3 regions of the Oceanimonas sp. MB9 genome follow, and region 2 is predicted to be linked to each of the others. Evidence: predicted binding sites of a transcription regulator. Region 2 holds the regulator's gene; each other region holds the start of a gene.

Region 1 (3,279 bases), on a different contig from region 2:
TCGGTCATGACCCTGTTCACCCACGAAGCCGTGGGCGGCATTATCTTTGGTGCCCTGCTGGGGCTGATGAGCCACATCATGATCAGCGCCACCGACGACGGCTCCATGGAGCTGCTGATGACCCTGTGCGTGCCCACCGCCGGCTTTGCCATGGCCAACATTCTCGGCGTTTCTGGTGCCCTGGCCATGGTGGTGGCGGGCATTATCGTCGGCAACTGGACCCGCTACACCGGCTTTTCGGAGCAGAGCCAGAAATACCTGGATCATTTCTGGCACCTGCTGGACGAGTTCCTCAATGCCCTGTTGTTCCTGCTGATCGGCCTGGCCATGCTGCTGGTGGACTTTCACTGGCAGGCCTGGATCCTGATGGTGCTGTCGGTGCCCCTGGTACTGGCCGGCCGCTTTGCCAGTGTAGCAATACCTTATATCGGCTTTCGTCGGGTGCGCAGCTACAACAGATACTCGGTACGCATTCTGACCTGGGGCGGCTTGCGTGGCGGCCTGTCACTGGCCATGGCGCTGTCAATTCCGGCGGGGATCAAGCTGGGCAGTGACGGGCAGGTGGAGCTGAGGGATCTGATCCTGATGATGACCTACGCCATCGTGCTGTTCTCGATTATCGTGCAGGGCATGACCATCACGCCGATGATCAACAAGGCCAAGGCCGCCGAAAAAGCCGGCTTTCCCATCGATTAACAATAAAGGGGCTGATGCCCCTTTTTGATGTTCAGTCTTCCCAGTCTTTGGTCAGGGTATCGCCGGCGGCGCTCAGGGTCTTCAGATCGTAGGGGGTCAGCTGATAAACGTGGTAGTTGAGCCAGTTGGAAAACAACAGGTGACCGTGGCTGCGCCAGGTAGCCCGGGGTGCATTGTCCGGGTTGTTTTCCGGGTAGTAGTTCACCGGCATGTTGGGCTCAATGCCCACGGACAGATCCCGCATGTATTCCTGATGCAGGGTATCCGGATCGTATTCCGGGTGGCCGGTCACGAACACCTGACGGCGATCCGGACTGACCGCCAGGTACATGCCCACCCGTTCTGAGCCGGCCAGCACCTTGAGGTTGGTTTTCTCACGAATCAGATCCAGCGGAAAGTCCGCATAGCGGGAATGGGGAGCCAGAAACACATCATCAAAGCCGCGTACCAGGGGCTCGAACTGCCCCATGTTCTGGTGTTCATATACACCGGAAAGCTTTTCCAGACGAGTGCGTTTATCGAGGCCGTAGAGAATTTTCAGGCCGGCCTGGGCCGCCCAGCACAGGAACAAGGTAGAGGTCACATGGCTCTTGGACCACTCCACGACCTGTTCAATCTTGTCCCAGTACACCACATCGCAGAAGTCGGTCAGCCCCAGAGGCGCGCCGGTAATGATCAAACCGTCGTAGAACTGATCCTTGATCTGCTCGAAATCGAAGTAAAAATGTTCCAGGTGTGACTGCGGCGTATTCTTTGATGGCCGGTTGTCGATGCGCAGCAGATCCACTCCGATTTGCAGCGGCGAGTTCGACAGCATGCGCAGCAACTGATTCTCGGTTTCAATCTTCTTCGGCATCAGGTTGAGCAGCAGCACCCGCATCGGTCGTATATCCTGATTGACCGCGCGCGTCTCCGTCATCACGAAGATATTTTCTCGGCTCAGGACATTGGCCGCCGGCAGGCGATCCGGAATTCTGATGGGCATGTGCTTACTCCATGTACTGCATCGGTAGAAAAGTCTAGACATCTAGAAATCTACAATAAGGGCCGCCGCTTGTCACCAGCTAGCTGTGTTGCGCCGGCAAGATACGTTAGAATTTGGGCGTTTTTCTTCAAGGATTTGCATATGGACCCCGTGATTGAACTGGTCAGCACCGGCGACGAAGTGCTCACCGGCCTGATAACCGACACCAATGCCGGCTGGCTGTCACAGCGGCTGCTAGAGCAAGGCTGGCAGGTGCGCCGGCGTTTTACCGTAGGCGATGACAAGGCCGATCTGGTGGAGCTGTTCGAACAGCGCAGCCACCACGCCGATATCGTGATCGTCAATGGCGGCCTGGGACCGACCTCGGACGACATCAGCGCCGAGGCCATGGCCGAGGCCGCCGGCGTGTCGTTGGCCCTGAACCAGCACTGGCTTGAGGTGATGCAGGAGAAATACAACAGCCGAAACCGCATCATGCCGGAAAGCAATATCAAGCAGGCCATGCTGCCCGAGGGCGCCGAGCTGGTGGACAATCCCATCGGCACCGCCTGCGGCTTTGCGGTGCAACACAACCGGGCGTTGTTTTTCTTTACGCCCGGAGTGCCGTCCGAACTGAAGAAAATGATGGACGAGGAAATTCTGCCGCGATTGCGCAGCCGACTGGGTCAGCAGGGCCGCAGCCAGGTACAACGCTACTTTTTGTTCGGGCTGTCGGAGTCGGGCCTGAGCGACCGACTCGACAGCCTGCCCTGGCCGAAGGGGATTACTCTTGGGTATCGCGCCAATGCCCCCACCATAGAGCTGAAGCTGATTATCGATACCGATGACCACGAGGCCATCGCCCAGGCCGAGACCCAGTTGCTGGAGCAGGTGGGCAGCCACCTGGTGGCCCGTGACGAGCTGACATTCGATGCCCTGGCGGCACAACTGCACAACCGGGATCTGGTGATATTTGAAGACGCCAGCGGCGGCCGCCTGACCGACACCCTGCACACCCTCACTGCCGAATTTGAAGGACATTACCTGGCCGGGCTGCCCGATAGCGCCGATGACCTGGCACAGTGGCTGAAAGGCTCGGGTCGGACCATTACCCTGGCCATCGGTGCCGAGGGTCCTCAGGGCATTCCGCTGGCGCTGCTGACCGAGCAGGGCTGCGAGGCACAAACCCTGAAAATGCACTTTCGCGATCCGCTGATGCGTCGCCGGCTGCTGGCCTTTGCCGCCTTTGACATGCTGCGCCGCCACCAGCAAGGGCTGCCGGTGATCATCGACTATGACATTCTGCCTCGCAGCGAGCAGGTTAGCCTGCCACGGTAACCACAAGGGCGGCCTGACCGCCCTTGTGGTTTACCCCTGAAGTTGCCAGCGCCGCAGCAATTTCTCAGCCGGGGCCACCAGGGTTTCGGTCAGCCAGTGGGCCAGCGGCGTGTGGAACAGCCAGGCGGCGGTGATCAACGCCAGGGGGATGGAGCCACAGAGAAAGTCGGTGAGCCAGTGGGCCCCGGACATGACCCTTGGCATGGCCAGGGCCAGCACCAAGGGAACCACAGCGTAAAGGTAACGACGCGGAAAGCGATAGAGGGCAAACAGCAAAAAGG
Region 2 (3,279 bases):
TTTGTGAATAATGCCGGCTACCCGGTGAAAACAGGCGGCATCGGCCAGGCTGCTGCCGCCAAACTTGTGCACCGGTCGCTGAACGCCGGCCTCGGGCTCGAGAATGGTCATTTACTTGCTGAGTACCTTGAATGCGTTTTCCAAATCGTGGATCAGATCACCACCGTCCTCAATGCCGACGGACACCCGCAGCAGCTGCTGGCTGATGCCGGCCTCGGCCAGAGCCTCCGGGCTCATGGCGGCGTGGGTCATGGTGGCCGGGTGGGCGATCAGGCTTTCCACCCCGCCCAGGGATTCGGCCAGGGAGAACAGCTGCAGCTGCTGCAGGAAGGCCTTAAGCCCGGCCTCGTCGGCATCCAGCTCAAAGCTGAGCATGGCGCCAAAGCCGGCCTGCTGGCGAGCGGCAATGTCGTGGCCCGGATTGCCCGGCAGGCTGGGATGATACACCGCCTTGACCCTGGGCTGGATTTGCAGAAAGGCCACCAGCGCCTCGGCGTTTTCACAGTGCTGGCGCATGCGCACCCCAAGGGTGCGCAGGCCGCGCAGGGTCAGGTAGTTGTCAAAGGCGGAACCAGTCAGGCCCAGACAGTTGCCCCACCAGCGCAGTTGCTCGGCCAGATCCGGATCCGCCGCCACCACGGCGCCACCCAGGGCGTCGGAATGGCCATTGATGTATTTGGTAGTGGAATGCAGCACCAGGTCGGCGCCCAGTTTCAGCGGCTGCTGCAGCGCCGGCGACAGAAAGGTGTTATCCACCACGCTGAGCGCGCCCACGGCCCGGGCGGCGGCGCACAGCGCCTGAATGTCCACCACCCGCAGCAGCGGGTTGGACGGCGTTTCAATCCACAGCATGCGCGGCTGGCGCGCCATGACCGCGGCCAGGGCGTCGGCATCGGTCTGATCCACATAGGCCAGTTCAAACAGGCCCTTGGCGGCCAGGGAGTTGAACAGCCGCTGGCTGCCGCCGTAACAGTCGTGGGGCACCACCAGCAGGTCACCGGGCTGCAGCTGGGAGGTCACGATCAGATTGATGGCGCCCAGGCCGCTGGCGGTGACCGCCGCGCCGGCACCACCTTCCAGGTGGGTCAGGGCGTCAAGCAGGGTCTGGCGGGTGGGGTTGCCGGAGCGGGCGTAATCGAACTGCCGCTTCTGGTTGAAGTCGGCAAAGGAATAGGTGCTGCTCAGGTAGATGGGCGGTACCACGGCCCCATGCTGCGTGTCGCTCTCAAGGCCGGTACGAACGGCGTGGGTCTGAGTCTTGTAAGTCGGCATGTCCTTCTCCTTTGCGCACGGCAGCCTGAAACGAAGATTTTCAAGAAGCGCACAGTAACCCAGGGAACAAAAGCCGTCAAGCCATCTGGACGGCTGAAAGGCTTTGCCGTTGGATTGCCAATACAAAAAGCAGGGGTTACAATTCGCCGGAATTAATTTCCGAACGCAGGTGGACGATGAAAACTGAATGGAACGGCGACTATATCAGTCCTTACGCCGAGCACGGCAAGAAAAGCGAGCAGGTCAAAAAGATCACCGTTTCCATCCCGCTCAAGGTACTCAAGGTACTGACCGACGAGCGCACCCGTCGTCAGGTCAACAACCTGCGCCATGCCACCAACAGCGAGCTGCTGTGCGAGGCGTTTCTGCACGCCTACACCGGCCAGCCCCTGCCCCAGGACGACGACCTGCGCAAGGACGTACCCGACCAGATTCCGGCCCACGCCCGGGAAATCATGACCGCGCTGGGCATTGAAATCGAGGATTTCGGCCAGGACGATTAAACAAGGGCGGCCATGGCCGCCCTTGTTGTATTCAGGCTTTCCCCCGCAGAATCCGGCTCCAGGGCAGGCCTTCGTCCCCCAGCGTGATGAAGTTGGGGTTGATCAGGCTGTCGCGCTCGTTATAGCTGAGCCGCGCCAGTCCCAGATCCAGAATGCGTCCCCCCGCCTCTTCCACAATGCACTGGGTGGCGCCGGTGTCCCACTCGCCGGTGGGGCCGATACGTATGTACAGATCCGCCTCACCTTCCGCCACCAGGCACGACTTGAGCGAGCTTGAGCCCAGGGGCAGCAGGCGATAGTCCAGATCGTCGGTAAGCCGGGAACGCACCCAGTCCACGTTCTGCCGTCGGCTGATGGCAATGCACAGGCTGCCCACCGGCTTGTCGGCGGCATAATGCCGGGCGTGGATTTGGATGACCTCGCCATTGGCCTCCTTGAAGGCCCCCTGGCCATGCACCGCGTAATACATAAGATCGTGTACCGGGCCATAGACCACCCCCAGTACCGGCTTGCCGTGTTCAATCAGTGCGATCATGGTGGAGAAGTCACCGCTGCCGGCAATGAACTCCTGGGTGCCATCCAGCGGATCCACCAACCAGTAGCGGGGCCAGGTGCAGCGCTCGGACAGCGGAATGTCGCCGCCTTCTTCCGACAATACCGGCACGTCTGCCAGGGCGCGCAGGGCCTGGTCGAGGTAAGCATGGGCGGCCAGATCGGCGCTGGTTACCGGGCTGTCGTCGTCCTTGCTTTCGGCCTGATACTCGCCGCTGTTATACATTGACAGGATCAGCCTGCCGGCCTCACGGGCTGCCGCCTTTACCCCCGGCAACAGGGCACTGGTATCCATGATTATTCCTCTTTATTCAGCCAGTCCTGCAATAAAAACAGGCCGCAGATGCTGCGCGCCTCGGAAAAGTCGGGTCGGGCCATCAGCTCGTCCAGCCGGCTCAGGGGCCAGGGCACCACTTCCAGCGGTTCGGGCTCGTCCCCTTCCCGCTGTTCCGGATACAAATTCCGTGCCAGTAGAATGTCCATGCGGCTGCCAAAGTAACCGGGGGCCAGGCTGACCTGCTTGAGCGGGACAAGCGTACGGGCGCCGTAACCCACCTCTTCCATCAGCTCCCGGTTGCCCGCCTCCAGGGCGGTCTCACCGGGATCGATAAGCCCCTTGGGAAACCCGAGCTCGTAGCTGTGGGTGCCGGCGGAGTATTCCCGAATCAACAAAATGGTGTCGTCGTCCAGCATGGGCACCAGCATGACGGCACCGCGACCGCCGCCACGCATGCGCTCATAGACTCGCTCAACGCCGTTGCTGAAGCGCAGGTGTACCGATTCCACGCGAAACAGGCGGCTTTCCGCCACCAGTTCGGTATGCAGTATCTGGGGTTTTTGCTTGTTGTCGGCCATGGCCCGTCCCGTTTTTTGACTCGCCCTGACATGAGGTTATCGCAACTGGCGGCCAACGTCTGCCGCAGAATGAACACAATGGGAGATTTGCTTGCGC
Region 3 (3,279 bases), on a different contig from region 2:
TTCCTTTTTGTGTTGGTGTGGGCGTGGCCATGTTTCTGCTGTTTTTTGTGTTCGGTTACAGCGGTGCCTTGCTGCCTGTAGCGTTTCAGGCCGTCATTGGGTTGTTCGGCGGCCTCTATATCTTATGGCTGGCACTTAAAATCGGGAAGACGGCCATTCAATCCACTACGCCGGCCAAGGCGGACGACGCCAAAGTGGGGCAAGCCGCCCTGTCGTTCCGTTCAGGCCTGCTGATGCAGTTATGTAACCCCAAGGCGCCGGTCGCAATCCTGCCGATTGTCACCGTTCAGTTTCCGGCTGTCGGTATCAGCGGAGCAGGTATTGCCTTATGGTCGGTACTGCTGGGGGGGATGGCGCTTGGAGCCCCGGGTAGCTACCTGCTGCTGGGCGCACGACTTGGCAAGCTCATTCGGACACCGGCTTTTTTTCGCATGCTTAATGCGTTAATGGCGCTACTGCTGGTTTATGTTGGCTGCAATATCGTCAACGCCCAACTTGGAGTGTTTCAAGGCATGTCGTGATGAGCTGTCTTGCTCGAGTGAGGCTGTAAACATTCCGGCTCTTTTTTTGAGCAGTAATATCAATCAGCGGGCATTATCGAGTTTCGAATTGACCGGACATTCATGGGCGCATGAGTGAAATATTAATGATGAAAATAATGATGTATTTTTACTGAGTCATGAATTATATTCATTGATCTGGGTGCTATAGACCGGAGTTAAGGCATGTTGGAGAGGTTTCATCTTGAAGTACTGGCAGCAATCAAAGAGCAAGGAACGTTAACTCAGGCTGCTGAGTCATTAAATTTATCTCAGTCTGCCTTGAGTCACAGCATTAAAAAGCTGGAAGGTCAGCTCAAGACACCTGTTTGGCAAAAAGAAGGCAGAAACTTGCGGCTTACCAATGCGGGTGAAAAAGTATTGACTCTTGCGAACCGGGTATTGCCACAATTTAAACATACTGAGCATTTATTGCGCCAGATAGCGACAGGCGAAATGGGTTCACTGCGCATCGGCATGGAATGTCATCCTTGCTATCAATGGTTGTTAAAGGTCATTGAACCTTATCTTGAAAAATGGCCAAACGTTGATATTGACGTAAAGCAGGAATTTCAGTTCGGTGGCCTGGGTGCTCTCTATAGCTACGAGATAGATATCCTTGTTACTCCCGATCCCTTATATAAACCCAATCTGACGTTTATACCGGTATTTGATTATGAACACAGACTCGTCGTTGCATCATCCCATTCGCTTGCGACGCAAGACTCGGTTATGCCTGATGAGCTGAATGAAGAGGTGTTGTTCAGCTATCCGGTAGAGCCCGAGCGACTGGATATATACAGTCAGTTCTTAAACCCCGCCAAATGTTCGGTCAAAAAGCACAAAACCATCGAAACGACGGAAATCATGTTGCAGATGGTGGCGGCAGGCAGAGGCGTCTGTGCTCTCCCTGGCTGGCTAGTGGATGAATTTGCCAAACATATGGCCATTAAGAGCCTGCGATTCGGCAAGCATGGCATAAAAAAGCAAATCTTTTTGGGGGTGCGAAAAGGCGAAGAACAGATTCACTACCTGAGTGACTTCATTGCTCTGGCTCAGAATGTCAGGTAATGACTCAGCCTTGCTCGATCTCGCACATTTCCAAGCTGATACTGCTGTGGGCACTGTAAGGTGGCGCTGCCTTCTATACAGGTAACCCTGTCTCTCCTTCTCCTGAACTGCCCCTCTGACGAACGGGCTCACGAAGTGAGCCCATGATAAAGTACGGCATTACCTCAGCAACTGCTGGCAGTGCAACCGAATCCTGGTCCATCGACGTTTACTGACCTTCCAGATGGATGAAGAGGCTACCCGCTAGTGGTGCCGCCACTTTTCAACCGACAGAACCGGCCTGTCCTGCCGGGCTGCAGCCTGCTCTGTCAGCGTCCCATACCAAGAACGTGGCACATCGTTCGACCGAGAGCTTTGGCTTACCACAAATCATGAAATTTGTTCATGTATTTATGAAATCAAATCATTATTTTTCATGTAACCGTCCCTGTATAACATACTCACGCTTAGCTCTAGACATCTGGACTTCTGGATAGAAAAGAATCGTCAGGCCCAGAAAGAGCAAGAAACAAATTCAGGTTTTATCTCGGAAATTGGATGCCAGACTATGAGTAACGAATTTACATTTACTATCAACAGCATTGCCTTCGACGAACATTATCAGCCGTCAGACAGTACGCGTATTACTACCAACTTCGCTAACCTTGCCAGAGGCGAGAGCCGTCAGGAGAACTTACGCAACGCCTTAACGATGATTGATAATCGGTTTAATGCCCTGGCGAATTGGGATAACCCCAAAGGGGATCGTTATTCAGTCGAGCTTGAAATTATTTCTGTTGATATGGATGTTGATAGTGAAGGCAACGGCCAAAGCTTTCCCACGATTGAAATTTTGAAAACAAATATTGTTGATAATAAAACAAAGAAACGTATTGAAGGTATTGTAGGTAATAACTTCTCCTCTTATGTTCGCGATTATGACTTTAGTGTATTGCTGTTGAGTCATAATAAGGGTAAAGCCAGCTTTAGCATTCCAGATGGTTTTGGCGATCTGCATGGAAAGCTCTTTAAGTGCTTTGTGAATTCTCCTGCCTACAAACAACACTTTACTAAGCTACCTGTGATATGCCTCAGTGTTTCAGACAACAAGACCTATCATCAGACCGAAAATCAGCATCCCGTATTGGGTGTTGAATACCTGCCCAATGAGTCATCGCTGACGGAGCAATATTTCAAGAAGATGGGGCTGAAGGTGCGCTACTTTATGCCGCCACATAGCGTCGCGCCTCTGGCTTTTTTCTTCTTTGGCGATTTGCTGAATGATTACAGCAATCTCGAGCTCATCAGCACCATCAGTACGATGGAGACATTTCAGAAGATCTATCGGCCTGAGATTTATAATGCTAATGCCGTGGCAGGGAAATGCTACAAGCCTAACCTGAAAAACTCGGATCATTCGTTGACGCAAATTGTTTATGATCGAGAAGAACGTAGCCAGTTAGCTATCAAACAGGGAAAGCTTGCTGAGGAAAATTTCATTAAACCATACCAGTCTGTTCTGGAACAATGGTCTGCCAGTTACGCATTGTAATTAACAAAAACTTAAACGGTACCTATCATGAAAAAATTATTACCTACTTCCACTGCCGGAAGCTTACCCAAACCATCCTGGCTCGCACAACCCGAGACACTGTGGTCACCCTGGAAATTGCAAGAAGAGGAACTTATC

The links. The regulator MetJ, encoded in region 2, represses methionine synthesis genes. The targets are predictions, from matches to a motif close to AGANNTCTAGANNTCT.
Region 1: the regulator MetJ is predicted to act here: its motif matches at 1,710-1,725, upstream of metA (homoserine O-succinyltransferase).
Region 3: the regulator MetJ is predicted to act here: its motif matches at 2,065-2,080, upstream of OJHNALOF_RS08280 (DUF1852 domain-containing protein).

The regions. Positions count from the first base shown of each region.
Region 1 covers NZ_VFBE01000008.1:4,709-7,987, reverse strand. The annotation lists gene OJHNALOF_RS10875 (sodium:proton antiporter) at 1-696, shown strand, start outside; gene metA (homoserine O-succinyltransferase) at 728-1,681, opposite strand; gene OJHNALOF_RS10865 (CinA family nicotinamide mononucleotide deamidase-related protein) at 1,823-2,998, shown strand; gene OJHNALOF_RS10860 (phosphatase PAP2 family protein) at 3,029-3,279, opposite strand, start outside.
Region 2 covers NZ_VFBE01000003.1:167,598-170,876, reverse strand. The annotation lists gene metL (bifunctional aspartate kinase/homoserine dehydrogenase II) at 1-111, opposite strand, end outside; gene metB (cystathionine gamma-synthase) at 112-1,272, opposite strand; gene metJ (met regulon transcriptional regulator MetJ) at 1,449-1,775, shown strand; gene cysQ (3'(2'),5'-bisphosphate nucleotidase CysQ) at 1,807-2,625, opposite strand; gene nudE (ADP compounds hydrolase NudE) at 2,625-3,182, opposite strand.
Region 3 covers NZ_VFBE01000005.1:1,063,193-1,066,471, forward strand. The annotation lists gene OJHNALOF_RS08270 (LysE family translocator) at 1-521, shown strand, start outside; gene OJHNALOF_RS08275 (LysR family transcriptional regulator) at 726-1,610, shown strand; gene OJHNALOF_RS08280 (DUF1852 domain-containing protein) at 2,158-3,141, shown strand; gene OJHNALOF_RS08285 (methionine synthase) at 3,169-3,279, shown strand, end outside.